4 regions of the Propionicimonas sp. T2.31MG-18 genome follow, and region 3 is predicted to be linked to each of the others. Evidence: riboswitches for the same ligand, from Rfam matches in the RefSeq annotation. Region 3 holds a riboswitch; each other region holds the start of a gene.
What was found. Region 3 has a riboswitch for cobalamin ahead of ACFQQJ_RS14880 (energy-coupling factor ABC transporter permease). Riboswitches for the same ligand answer to the same signal wherever they lie in the genome.
Positions count from the first base shown of each region.

Region 1 (4,198 bases), on a different contig from region 3:
CCGGCGAAGCATGACGACCGGCACCTCCAGTTCGGACGCCGCGGCGAGCTTGGCGTCGGTCGGGCCGCCGGAGTCCTTGGTGACCAGCACATCGATCTCGTACCTGCGCAGCAGGTCGAGTTCGTCATCGATCCGGAACGGGCCGCGTGCGCGCAGCACCGTCCAGGAGGCCGGGATCGCAATGTCGGGTGGGTCGATCACGCGGGCGAGGACGAAGCGGTCGCCCCAGTCGGCGAACTCGGCCAGCGACTGCCGCCCGATCGTCAGGAAGACCCGTTCGCCCAGCCCGCCCGCGATCTCCCGTGCCTGGTCGATCGAGTCGGCCCAGTGCCAGGACGCGGCGTCCGGATGGACGGCCCAGCTGGGCCGTGACAGTCGCAGCAACGGCACCCCGGTCCGGGCACAGGCGTCAGCCGCGTTCGCGCTCATCCGTTCGGCGAACGGGTGGGTCGCGTCGATCACCGCGTCGACGTGCTGGCCGCGCAGGTAGCCGGCGAGTCCGTCCGCGCCGCCGAAGCCGCCGACCCTGGTCGTGCCCTGCGGCGGGTGCAGGTCGGCCACGGCGCCGGCCAGCGACGTGACGACAGAGATGCCCTCGGCGTGGAGCAGGCGGGCGAGCTCGCGCGCCTCGGCGGTGCCGCCCAGCAGCAGGACGTTCATCGCCGCCTCGCGAGCGCGACCAGGACGCTCAGGCCGGCAGCCCCGGCCGAGACCGCCAGTGCCAGACGGTTCGCGCGGGCGAGGTCGGCCGCCGACGGTGCGGGGCCGCGTCCAAGTTCGCCGCGGTCCTCCTCGACGCCGCCGTAGGTGTTGCGGCCGCCCAGGGTGACTCCCAGGGCACCGGCGAAGGCGGCCTCGACCACACCGCCGTTGGGGCTGGGGTGCCGCCCTGACTGGTGACGCACGGCGCGCAGGGCGTCCGCGGGTCGTCCGCCCACCAGTGGGGCGGCCAGGACGGCAAGCCCGCCGCTGACCCGTGCCGGCAGGAGATTGGCCAGGTCGTCGAGCTTCGCCGCGGCCCAGCCGAAGTTGCCGTAGCGGTCGTTGCGGTAGCCGACCATCGCGTCGAGGGTGTTGATCGCCCTGTAGGCCAACAGCCCGGGAACGCCGGCGACCGCACCCCACAACAGTGGGGCGACCACCGCGTCGGAGGTGTTCTCCGCCACCGACTCCAGGGCGGCGCGGGCCACGCCGTCGGCATCGAGGGTCTGCGGGTCCCGGCTGACCAGGTGGCTGACCTGGAGTCGTGCCGCGGACAGGTCGCCGGCGTCCAGGTGGGCCGCGACCGCCTCGGACTCACGGGCCAGCGACCTCCCACCCAGCACCGTCCAGGTGGCTGCTGCGGTCGCCAGGGTCGCCAGCACCGGGTGTCTGGCGCTGCGGGCAACCAGGCTCCCGACAGCGGCCGCGCCCCCGACCAGCACGGCGACATGGACGGCTCCGTGCAGCCGGTCGTCGGCGTAGGTGCGATCCTCCACCGCAGTGGCGAGGCGGCCGAAGCCGGCCACCGGGTGCCAGCGAAGCGGGTCACCGAGCAGCTGGTCGGCCGCCCAGCCCAGGGCGAGGCCGACAGCTGTCGCCGTCCCCGGTGCTTCCATGACCAACCTTTCGCCGGTGGCAATTGTTCGCCATCGAGTGTGCCAGACTGGGCGCCGCAGAGATGTGCCGAGGAACTCCGGTGAGCCCGAAAGGGCAAGTCCGGGGCGGTCCCGCCACTGTGACCGGTCCACGCACCACGCGTGGACCGGGAGCCAGGAACTCGCCTCACTGCCGAGCAACGAGATCGGGCGAGGACACCTGAGGAGGCTCCCTTGGACACTGCTGCACGCATTCCTGCCCTGGTTGGGGTGGGCGTCGGCCCCGGCGACCCCGAACTCGTCACCCGAAAAGCGGTGGCGGCCTTCGATCGGGCTGACGTGATCCTGGTGCCGAGCACAGAGGCCAGCGGCGACGACGCCGGCCGGGCCGAGCAGGTCGTGCTCGCCGCCTGCCCTGAGGCCGCGGGCAAGCTGCGTCGGGTGCCGTTCAGCATGGCGCAACGCACTGGTGTCGGCGCCAAGCGGCGCCAGTCGTGGGAGGCGTCCGCGCAGGCCGCCGTCGACGCGTTCCAGGCGGGGGCGGCCACGGTCGCCTTCGCCACCGTCGGCGACCCGAGCGTCTACTCGACGTTCTCGTACCTCGCCGCCCAGGTACAGGCAGTGGTGCCCGACGTTGACGTGTCGGTCGTGCCGGGCATCACTGCCATGCAGGCGCTGGCCGCGGCCAGCCTGACCCCGCTCGTCGAGGGACGCGAAAGCCTCACCCTCGTACCAGTGACGGCCGGGCTGGCCGCGGTCGGCGCCGCCCTCGAGCATGCCGACACCGTCGTCGCCTACAAGGGCGGACGCCAGCTGGCCGACCTGCTCGCACTCGTCCACGACCGCGGCCTGGATGGCGTGCTTGGGGTGAACGTGGGCCTGCCCGGCCAAACCATCACCCCGCTCAGCGAGGTGGAGGCCACCAGCGCGCCCTACTTCAGCACCGTCCTCGTCGCACCGCGGCGCACCACCACCGGCGGCGCACTGTGAGCGGCCAGGTCGTCTTCGTCGGCGCCGGCCCGGGCTCAGCGGACCTGATCACTGTGCGTGGCGCCCGGGTGATCGAGCAGGCCGACATCGTGATCTGGGCCTCCAGCCTGGTCGATGCCGCCATCGTTGCGAACACCAAGCCCGGCGCGCTCGTGGTCGACTCCGCGACCGAGTCGCTGGAGGACATCACCCCGCTGTATCAGCGCGCCCACGACGAGGACCTGCTGGTCGCCCGCGTCCATACCGGCGACCCGTCGATCTACGGGGCCACCGCCGAGCAGCGCCGCATCTGTGAGCGGATCGGCATCCCGCACCGCACCATCCCCGGCGTCTCGGCCTTCTCCGCCGCCGCTGCCCGCATGGACGCCGAGATCACCATCCCCGAGGTTTCCCAGACCCTCATCCTCACCCGCCTCGAAGGCGGCCGCACCCCGATGCCCGACCGGGAGACGGTCCGCGGTTTCGCCGCTCACGGCGTCACCATGGCGCTGTACCTGTCCGCGGCCCGCAACAAGGTGCTCCAGGACGAGCTGCTCGCCGGCGGCTACCCGGCCGACACGCCCTGCATCGTCGGCTACCGGGTCAGCTGGCCCGACGAGTTGATGCTGCGCTGCCCCCTGGCCGAACTGTCGGCCACGATGAAGGCCCACAAGTTGTGGAAGCACACCGTCGTGCTCGTCGGACCAGCCCTGGCCGAGCAGCACGACACCCGCAGCCACCTCTACCACCCCGGTTTCCGCCACGAGTACCGCGCCGCCGACGGCACCCCACTGGTGACCAGGACCGACACGTGATCACCGTCCACGGCCTGCTCGGCACTCCCACCCTCGAGTTGCGGGTGGCCGCCGCCACCGCCGACTGGGTGGTGGGCGGCCAACGCCACCTCGACGCCCTCGAGGTCGACGACTCCCGACGCATCACCCTCGGAGCGCTACGACCGGCCGTCGAACAGCTGGCCACTCTGCCCGAGGACCAGGTGGTCGTCGTGATCGCGAGCGGCGACCCGTTGTACTTCGGCGTCGTCAGGACGTTGCGGGCTGCGGGTCTTCGTCCCCGCGTGGTGCCGGCCGTGTCCTCGATCGCGGCCGCATTCGCCGCCGTCGGCCTGCCCTGGGACGACGCCGCCGTCGTCAGCGTCCACGGTCGTCCACTCGAACCGGCCCTCGACCTGGTGCACACCGCCGGAAAGGTCGCGGTGTTCACCTCGGCGGAGCACGGCATCAGGGAGCTGGCCACCGCCCTGGACGGCCTGGGCCGGTGGTTCGTCCTGGCCGAGCGGCTCGGCGAACCCGACGAACGCGTCCGTGTCCTCACCACCGCCGCTGCGCGCACCACCGTCCCGCGCGAACCCAACGTCGTCCTCGTCCTCGACCGGCACCCCGCCGACGACGACGCGCCGTGGCCGGGAGGCGTCGCCGGCCCCACCCGCCACCCATCACCCCTCGTCATCGGAGAACAGCCATGATCGGACAGGTCACGAGCGGCCCGGGCAGCCGCGCCCGCGCCGACCAGATCGACGCCATCCTCGGCCAGGAAAGCCGCCGCTACACCGACGGTGCCGTCGCCGGCCTCCCGCAGGCGTGGGCCGAGTGCGACCTGATCGTCAGCCACCTGGCCCTCGGCGCCACCAC
Region 1 covers NZ_CAXWGX010000001.1:639,153-643,350, forward strand. Annotated here, with positions in the region: gene ACFQQJ_RS02680 (cobalt-precorrin-6A reductase) at 1-660, opposite strand, end outside; gene ACFQQJ_RS02685 (cobalamin biosynthesis protein) at 657-1,598, opposite strand; cobalamin riboswitch at 1,631-1,782, shown strand; gene cobI (precorrin-2 C(20)-methyltransferase) at 1,812-2,567, shown strand; gene cobM (precorrin-4 C(11)-methyltransferase) at 2,564-3,361, shown strand; gene cbiE (precorrin-6y C5,15-methyltransferase (decarboxylating) subunit CbiE) at 3,358-4,032, shown strand; gene cobJ (precorrin-3B C(17)-methyltransferase) at 4,029-4,198, shown strand, end outside.
Region 1: linked by a shared signal. The riboswitch ahead of cobI (precorrin-2 C(20)-methyltransferase) and the one ahead of ACFQQJ_RS14880 (energy-coupling factor ABC transporter permease) in region 3 are both predicted to bind cobalamin.

Region 2 (4,198 bases), on a different contig from region 3:
ACCAGCAGCACCGGCGCATCGATGAGCCGTGCGACGTGGGCGGTGGAGCCGAACCCGTCGCGTCCCAACTGGCCGTCGAAGAGCCCCATCACGCCTTCCACGATGGCCACTTCTGCCGGGGCGGGGGAGAGTGTGCCGTGCAGGAACAGCCGGGGCACGATCTCCTCACCGGTCAGGACGGCGTCAAGGTTGCGTCCGTCCCTGCCGGTCGCGAGCGCGTGATAGCCGGGGTCGATGAAGTCTGGGCCGACCTTGAAGCCGGCCACCTGTCGTCCGGAATCGGCCAGCGCAGCCATGATTCCGGTGGCGATGGTGGTCTTTCCCGCCGAGGATGCGGCGGCGGCGACGACGAGCCGGGGGATGGTCACCATTCGACGCCCGCCTGGCCCTTCTGGCCGGTGTCGAAGGGGTGCTTGCGCTTGGTCATCTCGGTGACGGTGGTGGCGATCTCGACCAGTTCGGCCGGGGCTGCCCGTCCGGTGACCACGACGTGCTGCAACCCGGGCCGGTCACGCAGCGTCGCCACCACCTCGCCGACGTCGAGCCAGCCCCAGATCAGCGGGTAGGTGAGTTCGTCCAGCACGTACAGCTGGTGTCGCTGCACCGCGAGGCGGGACGCCACTTCGGCCCACGCCTCCCGGGCCGCGTGGGCGTGCCCGGGCTCGGCCCCGGGCTTGCGGACCCAGCGGCGTCCGGCGCCGGTGGCGTACCACTCGACCTCCCCGCCGGTCCCGCTGCGTTCGTGCTCGGCCCCCAGCGCCTCGAGCGCGGCGCGTTCGCCGGTGACCCACTTCCCGGACTTGATGAACTGGAACACCCCGATCGACCAGCCCTGGTGCCACGCCCGCAGCGCGAGGCCCATCGCCGCGGTGGTCTTGCCCTTGCCCTCGCCGGTGTTCACGATCAGCGCGGGCAGGAGCCGCCGCTCCTTCGTGGTCAGCCCGTCCCCGGCGATGTCGACGGGTTCGCCCTCAGGCATGTCGGGGTCCGGTTCTCCTGCTCACGGCCCAGATTGTGCCGCATCCGGTTAGGGTGCTCGCCATGAACGACCACACCGGGAGTCCGGGCCAGCTCAGCGCCGGGTTGCCCGATGATGCGTTCGTCACCGACGGACTGCTGACCAAGCGGGTGCTGCGCGCTTACGCCCTGGCCGTGCTCGCCCCACGACCGGGGGAGCGGTTGTGGGACCTGGGTGCCGGCACCGGCTCGATCGCCATCGAGTGGTGCCGGTTGCATCCGGGCAACACGGCGATCGCGGTCGAACGGGACCCCGAGCGGGCCACGCGCATCGCCACCAACGCCACGAACCTGCAGGTTGCCGGCCAGCTCGCTGTGCGGGTCGGCGACGTGGCGTCGCTGCCCGCCGAGCTCCCCGCGCCCGACGCGGTCTTCGTCGGCGGCGGCGTGGAGGACCAGGTGCTGCAGGACTGCTGGGCAGCGCTCAGACGCAACGGACGACTCGTCGCCCACAGCGTCACCGCCGACTCCGACGCCGTGCTATTGGAGGCCTACCGGCGCTGGGGCGGCGAACTGAGCCGGATCGGGGTCGAGGTCGCCGAACCGATCGGACGTTTCACCGGCCTGCGGCCGCTGCGCAGCGTCACGAGCTGGGCCGCGACCAAGCGCTGACCCCGGACCGGTCCAGGCGGGCGCTGAGACGGGCGTCCCAGAATTACGCAATCTTGCTCATCGGGGCGTTTCGGGGTGCAAGGATCAAGTGCCGTCCACGACACGGAACCCGGTGAGAATCCGGGACGGTCGGGCCACTGTGACCTCAGCGATGGGGAAGTCAGATACGTGCGTGGGCGACGGTTCCTTAGGCCACGTCACCTAGAAAGGGAACTCACTGATGCATATCGCTGAGGGATTCCTACCTGTCGTTCACTGCGTCGCTTGGTACGCAGTCTCAACCCCGTTCGTGATCCGCGGAGCTCGCAAGGTCATCCAGGAGGCGAAGGAGCATCCGGAGTCCCGGCTGCTGCTCGCCGCCGCCGGCGCCTTCACCTTCGTCCTGTCCTCGATCAAGCTGCCCTCGGTCACCGGCAGCTCCTCCCACCCCACCGGCACCGGCCTGGGGGCCGTGCTGTTCAGGCCACCCGTGATGGCGTTCCTGTCCACGATCGTGCTGATCTTCCAGGCCTTGCTGCTGGCCCACGGCGGCATCACAACCCTGGGCGCGAACGTGTTCAGCATGGGCATCGCCGGGCCCTGGGTGGGTTACTGGTTCTGGAAGCTGTCCAGCCGTCTCGGCTGGCACCGCAATGTCGGCGTCTTTCTCGCCCTCGCCTTCGCTGACCTATCCACGTACCTGGTGACCAGTGTCCAGCTGGGTCTAGCCTTCCCCGACCCCGTCTCCGTCCTGGCCGGCTCGGTGGCCAAGTTCATGGGCGTGTTCGCCATCTCCCAGATCCCGCTGGCAATCGCCGAGGGCATCCTGGGGGTGCTGGTGTTCCGGCTGCTCACCGATGTCGCCAAGCCCGAGCTGGAACGCCTCGGCATCTTGCGCCCGGTCGTGAAGGAAGCGGTGGCCTGAGATGAGCAGGAAGACCTGGACCACCATCGCCCTCATTGCCGCGCTTGTCCTGATCTTCGGGATCAGCTTCGTTGTCGGTGGGCTTCACACCAACCCCGACGAACGCTTCGCCGGTACCGACTCGGTTGCCACCAGCACCATCCAGGAGTCCAACCCGGACTACCAGCCGTGGTTCGAGCCCTTCTTCCAGCCGGAATCCGGAGAAGTCGAGTCCGGACTGTTCGCACTGCAGGCGGCTCTCGGCGGCACCGTCCTCGGATTCGCCATCGGCGGCCTGTGGGGGCGTCGTCGCAGTGAACGGTCGCCCGCGACCGCTGAACCCAACGGGCCCGCTCCCGAGCCCGCGACCTGATGGCGCACGGCCTGGCGCTGGACCACGCAGCGTGGTCCAGCCCCTGGCGGTCGCGTTCGGTCAGGGACAAGGGCACCTTGTCGCTGGGCCTGCTCCTGGCCGCCATCTCGCTACCGCCATTCCCCGGTGGCGCCGCGGTTGCTGTGCTTAGCCTGGTGCTGCTGCTGGGCCCGATCCGCGTCGGCTGGACCCGGCTGGGCCGCATCGTGTGGCTGCCGCTGGTCTCCATCCTGATCGGCGTGGCGACGGTCGCGGTAAGCGTCAGCTGGGGCGCCAGCCTGCGCGTGCAGGTCACCCCTGCCGGTCTGGATCAAGCCGCGCAACTTGCCGTCCGTGCGGTCGCGGCCACCCTGGCGATGTTCACCCTCGCCTGCTCGACCCCGATGATCGACCTGCTGTCCTGCCTGCGGCATGCCCGCATCCCGGACCCGCTCATCGAGATCGCGGCACTTATCTATCGGTTCAGCTTCGGCCTACTGGAGAGCGCTGGAGCGATCCACCAGGCGCAGGAGGCACGGCTGGGCTATTCCACCCGATCCGCAGCGATGCGCTCGGCGTCCATGGGGGTGGCGGTGCTGTTGCTCCGCTCCTGGGACCGGGCCCGTCGCCTGGAAGCGGGGCTTGCTGCACGGGGCTACGAAGACACGCTACGGACCCTGGAACCGGCACGGACCAGGTCCACCGGCTTCCTGGTCACCAGCGTCGCGACACTCGCAATGCTGGTTGCCGGCTCGGTGGGCTGGATGGTGTTGCGATGAGCCACCGCCAACTCTCCGCCGAAGGTCTTGAGGTTGCCTTCGGGCACCGGCAAGTGCTCCGCGGCGCAGACCTCGAGATCCCGCGCGGACGGTGCCTCGCCCTGCTCGGCGCCAACGGATCGGGCAAGACCACGCTGCTACGAGCGCTGGCTGGCTCGGTCAAGCCGGGCCACGGGAACGTCCTGGTCGACGGCGCTGCCGTGGCGTTCGACCGGTCTGGTCTGCGGGCGCACCGGCAGGTCGTCCAGCTTGTCGCGCAGAACCCCGACGACCAGTTGTTCGCCGCCGATGTGTACCGTGACGTCTCCTTCGGTCCGCTGAACCTCGGATTGGGCGAAGCCGAGGTACGACAGCGGGTGGCGCAGGCGTTGGCCGTCCTGTCCATCGAGGACCTCGCGGAGCGGCCGATCCACGAGTTGTCCTACGGGCAGCGAAAGCGGGTCGCGATCGCCGGGGCAGTGGCAATGCAGCCTTGCGTCATGCTGCTCGACGAGCCCACCGCCGGGCTCGACCCGCAAGGGGTGGACGAGATGGTGGCCGCCCTGGAGAGGCTGC
Region 2 covers NZ_CAXWGX010000001.1:632,012-636,209, reverse strand. Annotated here, with positions in the region: partial or broken gene ACFQQJ_RS02670 (cobyrinate a,c-diamide synthase) at 1-368, opposite strand, end outside; gene cobO (cob(I)yrinic acid a,c-diamide adenosyltransferase) at 365-979, opposite strand; gene cbiT (precorrin-6Y C5,15-methyltransferase (decarboxylating) subunit CbiT) at 1,042-1,629, shown strand; cobalamin riboswitch at 1,699-1,820, shown strand; gene ACFQQJ_RS02655 (energy-coupling factor ABC transporter permease) at 1,850-2,533, shown strand; gene ACFQQJ_RS02650 (energy-coupling factor ABC transporter substrate-binding protein) at 2,535-2,885, shown strand; gene cbiQ (cobalt ECF transporter T component CbiQ) at 2,885-3,643, shown strand; gene ACFQQJ_RS02640 (energy-coupling factor ABC transporter ATP-binding protein) at 3,640-4,198, shown strand, end outside.
Region 2: linked by a shared signal. The riboswitch ahead of ACFQQJ_RS02655 (energy-coupling factor ABC transporter permease) and the one ahead of ACFQQJ_RS14880 (energy-coupling factor ABC transporter permease) in region 3 are both predicted to bind cobalamin.

Region 3 (4,198 bases):
CAGCCGCTTGCCGCGAGGGATCTCCAGGTCGGCCCCGCGCAGCACCTCGCGGTGGCCGAACGACACCGCCAGGGCGGAAGCGGACAGTCGACGGTGGCTCACGCCAGCACCTCCCAGGCCAGGGCGCCGCCGGCGATGACCACCAGCAGCGCGATACTTGCGGCGAGGAACGCCGATGACCGGCGCCGCGCAGGTTCAAGGGTGCGCAGCGCGTCCTCGTAGCCGCGCCCGGCGAGGCCGGCCTCCATCCGGCGGGCGCGGTCCCACGACCGCAGGAACAGCACCGCCACGCCCATGGACGCCGAGCGCATGGCCGCCGACCGGCTGGCGTAGCCCAGTCTGGCGGTCTGGGCCTGGTGGATCGCGCCGGCGCTCTCGAGGAGCCCGAAGCTGAAGCGGTAGATCAGCGCCGCGATCTCGATCAGCGCGTCGGGGACCCGTACGTGGCGCAGGCTCGACAGCAGATCGATCATCGGGGTCGAGCAGGCGAGGGTGAACATGGCCAGGGTCGCCGCCAACGCGCGGACGGCAAGACCGCCGGCCGTCGCCAGTCCCTCCGGCGTCAGCTGCACGCGGAGTCCGCCATCCCAGTTGACGCTCACCGCGACGGTGGCGACGCCGATCAGGATCGAGGTCAGCGGGATCCAGAGGACGCGCCCGAGTCGGGCCCAGCCCACCCGAATCGGGCCCAGCAGGAGGACAAGGCTGGCCACTGCCACCAGCACGCCGCCGGGGAAGGGCGGCAGGGAGACGGCGGCGAGCAGCAGCCCGACCGACAGCAGGCCCTTGTCGCGAACCGAACGAGCCCGCCAGGGGCTGGACCACGCAGCGTGGTCCAGCGCCAGGCCGTGGGCCATCAGGCCGTGGGTTCGGGTGCCGCGGAGCCGTCGGCAGCCGGCTCGCCGGCGGACACCTTCTCGCCGCGGCGGCGACCCCACAGGCCACCGATGGCGAACCCGAGGATGGAGCCGCCGATTGCCGCCTGGAGGGCGAACAGGCCGGACTCGACCTCACCGGACTCGGGCTGGAAGAAGGGCTCGAACCAGGGCTCGTAGCCGGGGTTCGCCTCCTCGATCGTCGAGGTGGCCACGGAGTCGGTGCCGGCGAAGCGTTCGTCCGGGTTGGTGTGGATCCCTCCGATGACGAAGCTCACGCCGAAGATGATCACCAGCGCCGCGACGAGCGCGATCGTGGTCCAGGTCTTCCTGCTCATCTCAGGCCACCTCCGCCTTCATCGAACCGGGCAGGACGCCGAGGCGCTCCAGCTCGGGCTTGGCGACGTCGGTGAGCAACCGGAACACCAGCACGCCGAGGATGCCTTCTGCGATGGCCAGCGGGATCTGGGAAATGGCGAACACGCCGAGGAACTTGGCCACCGAGCCGGCCAGGCCGGAGACGGGGTCCGGGAAGGCGAGCCCGAGTTGGATGCTGGTGACCAGGTAGGTGGACAGGTCCGCGAACGCGAGAGCGAGGAACACCCCGACGTTCTGGTTCCATTTGAGCTGGTTGGACAGCTTGTAGAACCAGTAGCCGATCCACGGCCCGGCGATGCCCATGCTGAACACGTTGGCACCCAGGGTCGTGATGCCGCCGTGCGCGAGCAGCAGTGCTTGGAAGACGAGGACGATGGTGGACAGGAACGCCATCACCGGTGGTTTGAACAGGACCGCGCCCAGGCCGGTGCCGGTCGGGTGCGAGGAACTTCCGGTGACCGAAGGGAGTTTGATCGAGCTCAGGACGAAAGTGAAGGCACCGGCGGCGGCGAGCAGCAGCCGGGACTCCGGATGCTCCTTCGCCTGCTGGACGACCTTGCGGCCGCCGTGGATGACGAACGGGGCGGAGACTGCGTACCAGGCGACGCAGTGGACAACGGGTAGGAATCCCTCAGCGATATGCATCGGCGAGTTCCCTTTCTAGGTGACGTGGCCTAAAGGAACCGTCGCCCACGCACGTATCTGACTCCCCCGTCGCTGGGGTCACAGTGGCCCGACCGTCCCGGATTCGCACCGGGTTCCGTGTCGTGGACGGCAGGCCGATCCTTGCACCGAACCGTCGCCGATACGCACGATTGCGCAATTCTGGGATGGGCGTCTCACCCCGCGCCGGGCGGTCGCCCGCAGCAGGGGACGCGGCTCAGCGCCTGGTGGCCGTCCAGGTGGTGACCGTCCGCAGCGGCCGGAAGACGGTGAACCGGCCGATCGGCTCGGCGGTCTCGACCCCAATCCGGGCGAGGTCGCCGCCCCACCGGCGGTAGGCCTCCAGCAGGACGGCGTCGGACTCGGCGGTGACACTGTGCGCCACCAGCCGCCCGCCTGGAGCGAGGACGTCCCAGCAGGCGTGCAGGATGCCGGCCTCCACCCCGCCGCCCACGAAGACCGCGTCCGGCGCAGGCAGATCGTCCAGCACGTCGGCGACCGTCGCCACCCGCACCTGCACCCGGTGGGCGGCTCCGAGGCGGGCGGCGTTGGCCGCGATGCGGGCGGCACGGTCGGGGTCGCGTTCCACCGCCACCGCCGTGTTGCCGGGATGGAGGCGGCACCACTCGATGCCGATGCTGCCCGTGCCGGCGCCGAGATCCCACAGCAACTCGTCCCCGACCGGCGACAGCATGGCCAGGGCGTGGGCTCGCAGCACCCGTTTGGTGAGCAGGCCGTCGGTGGCGAAGGCCTCGTCGGGCAGCCCGGCGCTGAGCTGGCGCACGGCGGGCAGATCGGCGTTCATGCCGAGCACCCTAGCCAGATGGGGCACAATCATGGCCCGTGAGCACCAGCCGGCACCCGACCCGTCATGCCTGAGGGCGCGCCCGCCCAGGTCGCGGACGACGGGTTGAGCACTCGCGAGCGGCGGCTGCGTCCGGCCCTGGTGGTCAACACCGGCGAGGGCAAGGGCAAGACCACGGCGGCGATGGGGCTGGCGCTGCGTGCCTGGCACCAGGGCTGGTCGATCGGCGTGTTCCAGTTCGTCAAGTCCGGCAAGTGGCTCTCCGGCGAGCAGGTCGCACTCGAGGCGCTCGGTGCCGAACACCGGCGCACCGGCGCCGGCGGCGAGGTCGAGTGGTTCGCGACCGGTGCAGGCCGACGCTGGGTGCGCAAGCCCGACGCCGAACCCGACCAGTCCACGGCCGCACGCGAGGCGTGGGCCGAAGTGAAGGACCGTCTCGCCGCGCAACGCCACACCCTCTACGTCCTGGACGAGTTCACCTACCCGCTGACCTGGGGCTGGATCGAGGTCGCCGACGTGGTCGCCACTCTCCGCGACCGTCCCGGCACCCAGCACGTGGTGGTCACCGGACGTGGCGCCCCGGCGGAGCTGATCGGGATCGCGACCACCGTCACCCACATGACCAAGATGAAGCACCCCTTCGACACCGGCCAGAAGGGGCAGGCGGGCATCGAATGGTGACCGTCCCCCGCCTCGTCGTCGCCGCCGCGGCCTCCTCGGCAGGCAAGACCACCATCGCGACCGGCCTGATGGGTGCGCTGCGCGCCGCCGGCCACGAGGTCGCCGGGTTCAAGGTCGGTCCTGACTTCATCGATCCCGGCTACCACGGGCTGGCCACCGGCCGTCCCGGACGGAACCTCGACCCGGTGCTGACCAGCGAGGACCTGGTGCGCCCGCTGTTCGTGCACGGCGCCCTCACCCCGGCACCAGCCGAGGTCGCGATCATCGAGGGCGTGATGGGCCTGTTCGACGGCCAGCTCGGCCGCGACGGTTTCGGCTCCACCGCGCACGTCGCCCGCCTGCTGGACGCCCCCGTGCTGCTCGTGGTGGACGCCTCCGGTTCCTCCCGGACGGCCGCCGCCGCCGCCCTCGGACTCCGCGGCTTCGACCCGCGGGTGCGGATCGCCGGGGTCGTCGTGAACCGGGTAGCCAGCGCCCGTCACGGCTCCGAACTCGCCGCAGTGTTCGCCGCCGCCGGCCTGCCGGTGCTTGGCATGGTGCCGCGCAGCGCCGCGATCTCCGCGCCGTCGCGCCACCTCGGGCTCGTCCCGGCGGCCGAGCGACGGGAGTCCGCCGACACCATCGGGGCGCTCGCCGCGCATGTGGCCGAACACGTCGACCTCCAGGCGGTGCTCGCCGTGGCGGCGTCCGCGCCCGATCTGGACGCCGCGCCGTGGGATCCCGGGGCGGTGGTCACCCCGGTCAGCGGCCGGCCTCTGGTCGGGGTGTTCGCGGGACGGGCCTTCACGTTCCGCTA
Region 3 covers NZ_CAXWGX010000028.1:72,129-76,326, reverse strand. Annotated here, with positions in the region: gene ACFQQJ_RS14895 (energy-coupling factor ABC transporter ATP-binding protein) at 1-102, opposite strand, end outside; gene cbiQ (cobalt ECF transporter T component CbiQ) at 99-857, opposite strand; gene ACFQQJ_RS14885 (energy-coupling factor ABC transporter substrate-binding protein) at 857-1,213, opposite strand; gene ACFQQJ_RS14880 (energy-coupling factor ABC transporter permease) at 1,215-1,898, opposite strand; cobalamin riboswitch at 1,929-2,062, opposite strand; gene cbiT (precorrin-6Y C5,15-methyltransferase (decarboxylating) subunit CbiT) at 2,134-2,721, opposite strand; gene cobO (cob(I)yrinic acid a,c-diamide adenosyltransferase) at 2,788-3,402, shown strand; gene ACFQQJ_RS14865 (cobyrinate a,c-diamide synthase) at 3,396-4,198, shown strand, end outside.

Region 4 (4,198 bases), on a different contig from region 3:
GACGGCGGTGTTCGGCCGCGAGGCGCCGTTGAAGGTGGAGATCGGCTCGGGCACCGGGCACGCGATCACCGCGCTCGCCGAAGCCATGCCGGAGGCGAACCTGGTGGCGTTCGAGGTGTTCACCCCCGCGGTCGCCTCGACGCTGGGACGGCTGGCGCGCCACGGCGTGGGCAACGTGCGGCTGGTGGTCGCCGACGGTGCGCAGGCGCTGGCGAGCGTGGTCGGCGAGGGAGAGCTCAGCGAGCTGTGGACGTTCTTCCCCGACCCGTGGCACAAGGCGCGCCACCACAAGCGGCGCCTGGTCGGGCCGGCGTTCGCCGCCCTGGTCGCCTCCCGGCTCGCGCCGGGCGGGGTGTGGCGGCTGGCCACCGACTGGGACGACTACGCCGAGGCGATGCGCGAGGTGCTGGACGCAGAGCCGGGCCTGGTGAACTGCCACGACGGGTGGGCCCCCCGCTTCGCTGCGCGCCCGGTGACCAAGTACGAGCGGCGCGGCCTCGAGGCCGGGCGCACCATCCACGACCTCGCCTACCGCCGCGCATGACCCGCTACCGCCTCGACCTCGGCTACGACGGCACCGGCTTCCACGGGTGGGCGGCCCAGACCGGCCTGCGCACCGTGCAGGGCGAGCTGGAGTCGTGGATCGGCCGCGTGCTGCGGCTGCCCGCGCCCCCGGTGCTGGCCTGCGCGGGACGGACGGACGCCGGCGTCCACGCCCGCGGGCAGGTGGCGCACGTCGACCTCGACCTGTCCGGGCCCGAGGACGTGGCCGCCACGCTCCAGCGCCGGTTGCGTCGCGCCCTTCCCGAGGACCTCGCCGTGCACAGCGTGCGGGTGGCGCCGCCGGGGTTCGACGCGCGCTTCGCCGCGATCTGGCGCCGCTACGCCTACCGCCTGGCCGACCGGACGCTCGACCCGCTGGTGCGGCACACCACGGCGACCGTCCGCGGCGAGGTCGACGTCGACCGGCTGAACGAGGCCGGCGGGGGACTGCTCGGGTTGCACGACTTCGCCGCCTTCTGCCGGGCGCGCGAGGGCGCGACGACGATCCGCGAACTCCAGGTGCTGCACGCCGTGCGCACCGCGGACGGCCGCGTCGAGATCGGCGTGCGGGCCGACGCGTTCTGCCACTCGATGGTGCGCTCGCTGGTGGGCGCCCTGGTGGAGGTGGGCACCGGGCGTCGCGACGGCGACTGGCTGCACGGTCTGCTGGAGGCGCCGGGGCGTGCGGGCGACGTGCCGGTGATGGCCGCGCGCGGGCTGGTGCTGGAGGAGGTCGGCTACCCGCCGGACGACCGGCTGGCCGACCGCGCACGCGAGGCGAGAGCGTTCCGGACCCTGGAGGAGCAGTCGTGAGCCACTACTTCCACACACCCACCGGCGAGGAGCACCGCCGCGAGGTGGGCATGCGGTTCTGGGACACCGACTGGACGTTCACGACCGCGGACGGGGTGTTCTCCGCCGACGGGCTCGACCTGGGCACGTCTGTGCTGCTGCGCGAGTCGGTGCCGCCGGCCGGGGCCACCCGGCTGCTCGACCTGGGGTGTGGGTACGGGGTGCTCGCCGTCGCGCTCGCCACCGCCTGCCCGGAGGCGGTGGTGGACGCCGTCGACACCAACGCCCGTGCGCTGGAGCTGTGCGCGGCGAACGCCACGGCCCACGGCGTGGGCGACCGCGTCCGTCCGCTGGCGCCCGCGGACGCCGACCCGGACGCCCGCTACGACGAGATCTGGTCGAACCCGCCGATCCGGATCGGAAAGGCCGCCCTGCACGAACTGCTGCTCACCTGGCTGCCGCGGCTCGCGCCGGGCGGGACGGCGCGCCTGGTGGTCGGCCGGAACCTCGGCGCGGACTCGCTCCAGGCGTGGCTCAACTCCTCGGGCTACCGCTGCGAGCGGGAGGCCAGCGCCAAGGGATTCCGGGTGTTCTCCGTGCGTGCTGAATCCGCGCCGTAGCCCTCCCCGCGGAGGCCCTCGCGTCCTAGGCTTGCAGCGTCGCTCCCTACGAGAACAGAAGGGCAACGCATGACTGAAGAGAACACCCCCAAGGAAGGCGCGGAAGGCTTCCTCGGCGGCCTGCTGGGCAAGGCCAAGGAGTTCGGCGAGAAGGCCAAGGACGTCGCCGGTGACGCCTTCGAGGCGGTGAAGGACTTCGCGGAGGACCTGCCCGAGAACGCCCAGAAGCTCGCCGCCGACGCGTCCGCGGCAGCGAAGGACTTCGCGGAGGACCTGCCCGAGAACGCCCAGAAGCTCGCCGCCGGCGCCCAGAAGCTGGCCGGCGACGCTGTCGAGAAGGCCAAGGACCTCATCGACGGGGACGCGGCTGCGGCCGAGCCGCCGGCACCGGCTCCCGCGGAGACCCCGGCCGACCCGCCGGCTCCGACCGCCTGACCTTGCCGTCCACGCAACGGGGTGCCCGATTCGGGCACCCCGTTGTACTTTTTGGTTCACCCCTTGTCACGGCCACCGTCGCCACCGCCCATGGGTTAGCCTGAGGCCACCTGAACCTTTGCAGGGGAACCCGGTGCAAGTCCGGGACTGACCCGCAACCGTGACGACGGCAACTGCCGTCCAAGTCGGAATGCCTGCACAAGTTCTGGCTCATTCACACCCGTCGTGGCATACGGGCGAGTCGGACGCGCGCAGTTGGCCCCGGATCACCTGGAGGCCCCGCGCGAAAGGACTTCCGTGTTCAACTCATTCCGACGATCCCTGGCTGCCGGGTCTGCGGTCGTGATCGCACTGCTCGGCCTGCCCGCCGTCCCGACCGCCGACGCCGCGCCCGCCGCCGCCGACGCCACCCGGGCCGCGAACTACCTGGTGCGCAATCTGCCGAAGACCGCCGACGGCGTCGGTGCCTCGGCCACGGTCGCGCTCGGCCTGGCCACCGCCAACGACTGCACCTACGCGCCCGCGCTGCGCACGCTGGTGAGCCAGATGGAGAAGGGCGCGAAGGGCTACCTGTACCCGGGCAAGAAGCTCAACCCGGCCCGCGCGGCCAACCTGGCGATCGCGGTGGAGGCGCTGGGCCTCAACCCGCGCAAGTTCGCCGGCTACAACCTCGTCTCGCTGGTCACCAAGGGCCTGCCGGCCGACGGCCGGATCGGCTCGTCGGACTCCGCGTTCAGCCAGAGCCTGGGCATCATCGCCCTCGACCGGGCGGACGCGACCATCCCGGTGACGCTGCTCACCAAGCTGCTCAGCCTCCAGGACGACACCGGCGCCTTCGGCTACGACTTCAACGGCTTCCAGGCCGACCCCGACACCACCGGCATGGGGATCCTCGCGCTGCACGCCATCGGCCAGCTCGACCCGCAGGTGGACGCGGCGAAGGACTGGGCCGACGACAACCAGGTGGAGGACGGCTACTGGGCGAGCTACTCCCCCGTCGACTCCACCGGCCTGCTCGGCTCCGCGCTGGCCGCAGAGGGCGAGGACGTCGCCACAGCCAAGACGTGGCTGGGGAGCGTGCAGAACGCCGACGGCGGGTTCCCGAACTCGCTGGACGAGGGAACCGCGTCTGACCTGATGGCCACCGTCGACGCGCTCTACCTGATCAGCGGCAAGAGCCTGCTCGACGCCTCGGTCAACCTGGGCAAGTGCCCCAAGAACGCGCCGAAGCTGCCGGCGGCCACCACCTCCTGCACCGGCGTGTGGGTGGTCGTCGACCGCGGCAACGGCCAGGAGACCGTGCGCTGCGCCACCTCGTACTCCACGGGCATCGCGGCGCTGAAGAGCGCCGGGTTCACCGTGAAGACCTTCAGCACCACGTGGGGCCCATCGGTGTGCCAGGTCACCGGCTTCCCGCTCACCTGCGATACGACGTTCGACACCGGCTACTGGAGCTACTGGCAGGCGACCCAGAATGAAGACGGCACGTGGGCTGCCTGGGACTACGCGTCAACCGGCCCGTCGAGTTCCACGCCCAAGAAGGGAGTTGCGGAGGGCCACCTCTGGGTTCCCACCGGCAGCTCAAACGATACGCTGAAGGTGAGCGTCCCCAAGGGCTACGCCGCGTCCCCCGTGCCGACGATCGAGAACCAGACCACCCCGGCCAGCACCACGCCGAAGGTCGGCGAGACCCTCGGAGCCGTCACCGGCACCTGGGATCCCGTCCCCGCCTTCAGCTACCGCTGGTACCGCAACGGCAGCTCGATCTCCGGCGCGACCAAGGCCACCTACAAGCTGACGAAGTACGA
Region 4 covers NZ_CAXWGX010000001.1:169,254-173,451, forward strand. Annotated here, with positions in the region: gene trmB (tRNA (guanosine(46)-N7)-methyltransferase TrmB) at 1-544, shown strand, start outside; gene truA (tRNA pseudouridine(38-40) synthase TruA) at 541-1,356, shown strand; gene ACFQQJ_RS00770 (class I SAM-dependent methyltransferase) at 1,407-1,955, shown strand; gene ACFQQJ_RS00775 (hypothetical protein) at 2,025-2,390, shown strand; cobalamin riboswitch at 2,466-2,607, shown strand; gene ACFQQJ_RS00780 (hypothetical protein) at 2,688-4,198, shown strand, end outside.
Region 4: linked by a shared signal. The riboswitch ahead of ACFQQJ_RS00780 (hypothetical protein) and the one ahead of ACFQQJ_RS14880 (energy-coupling factor ABC transporter permease) in region 3 are both predicted to bind cobalamin.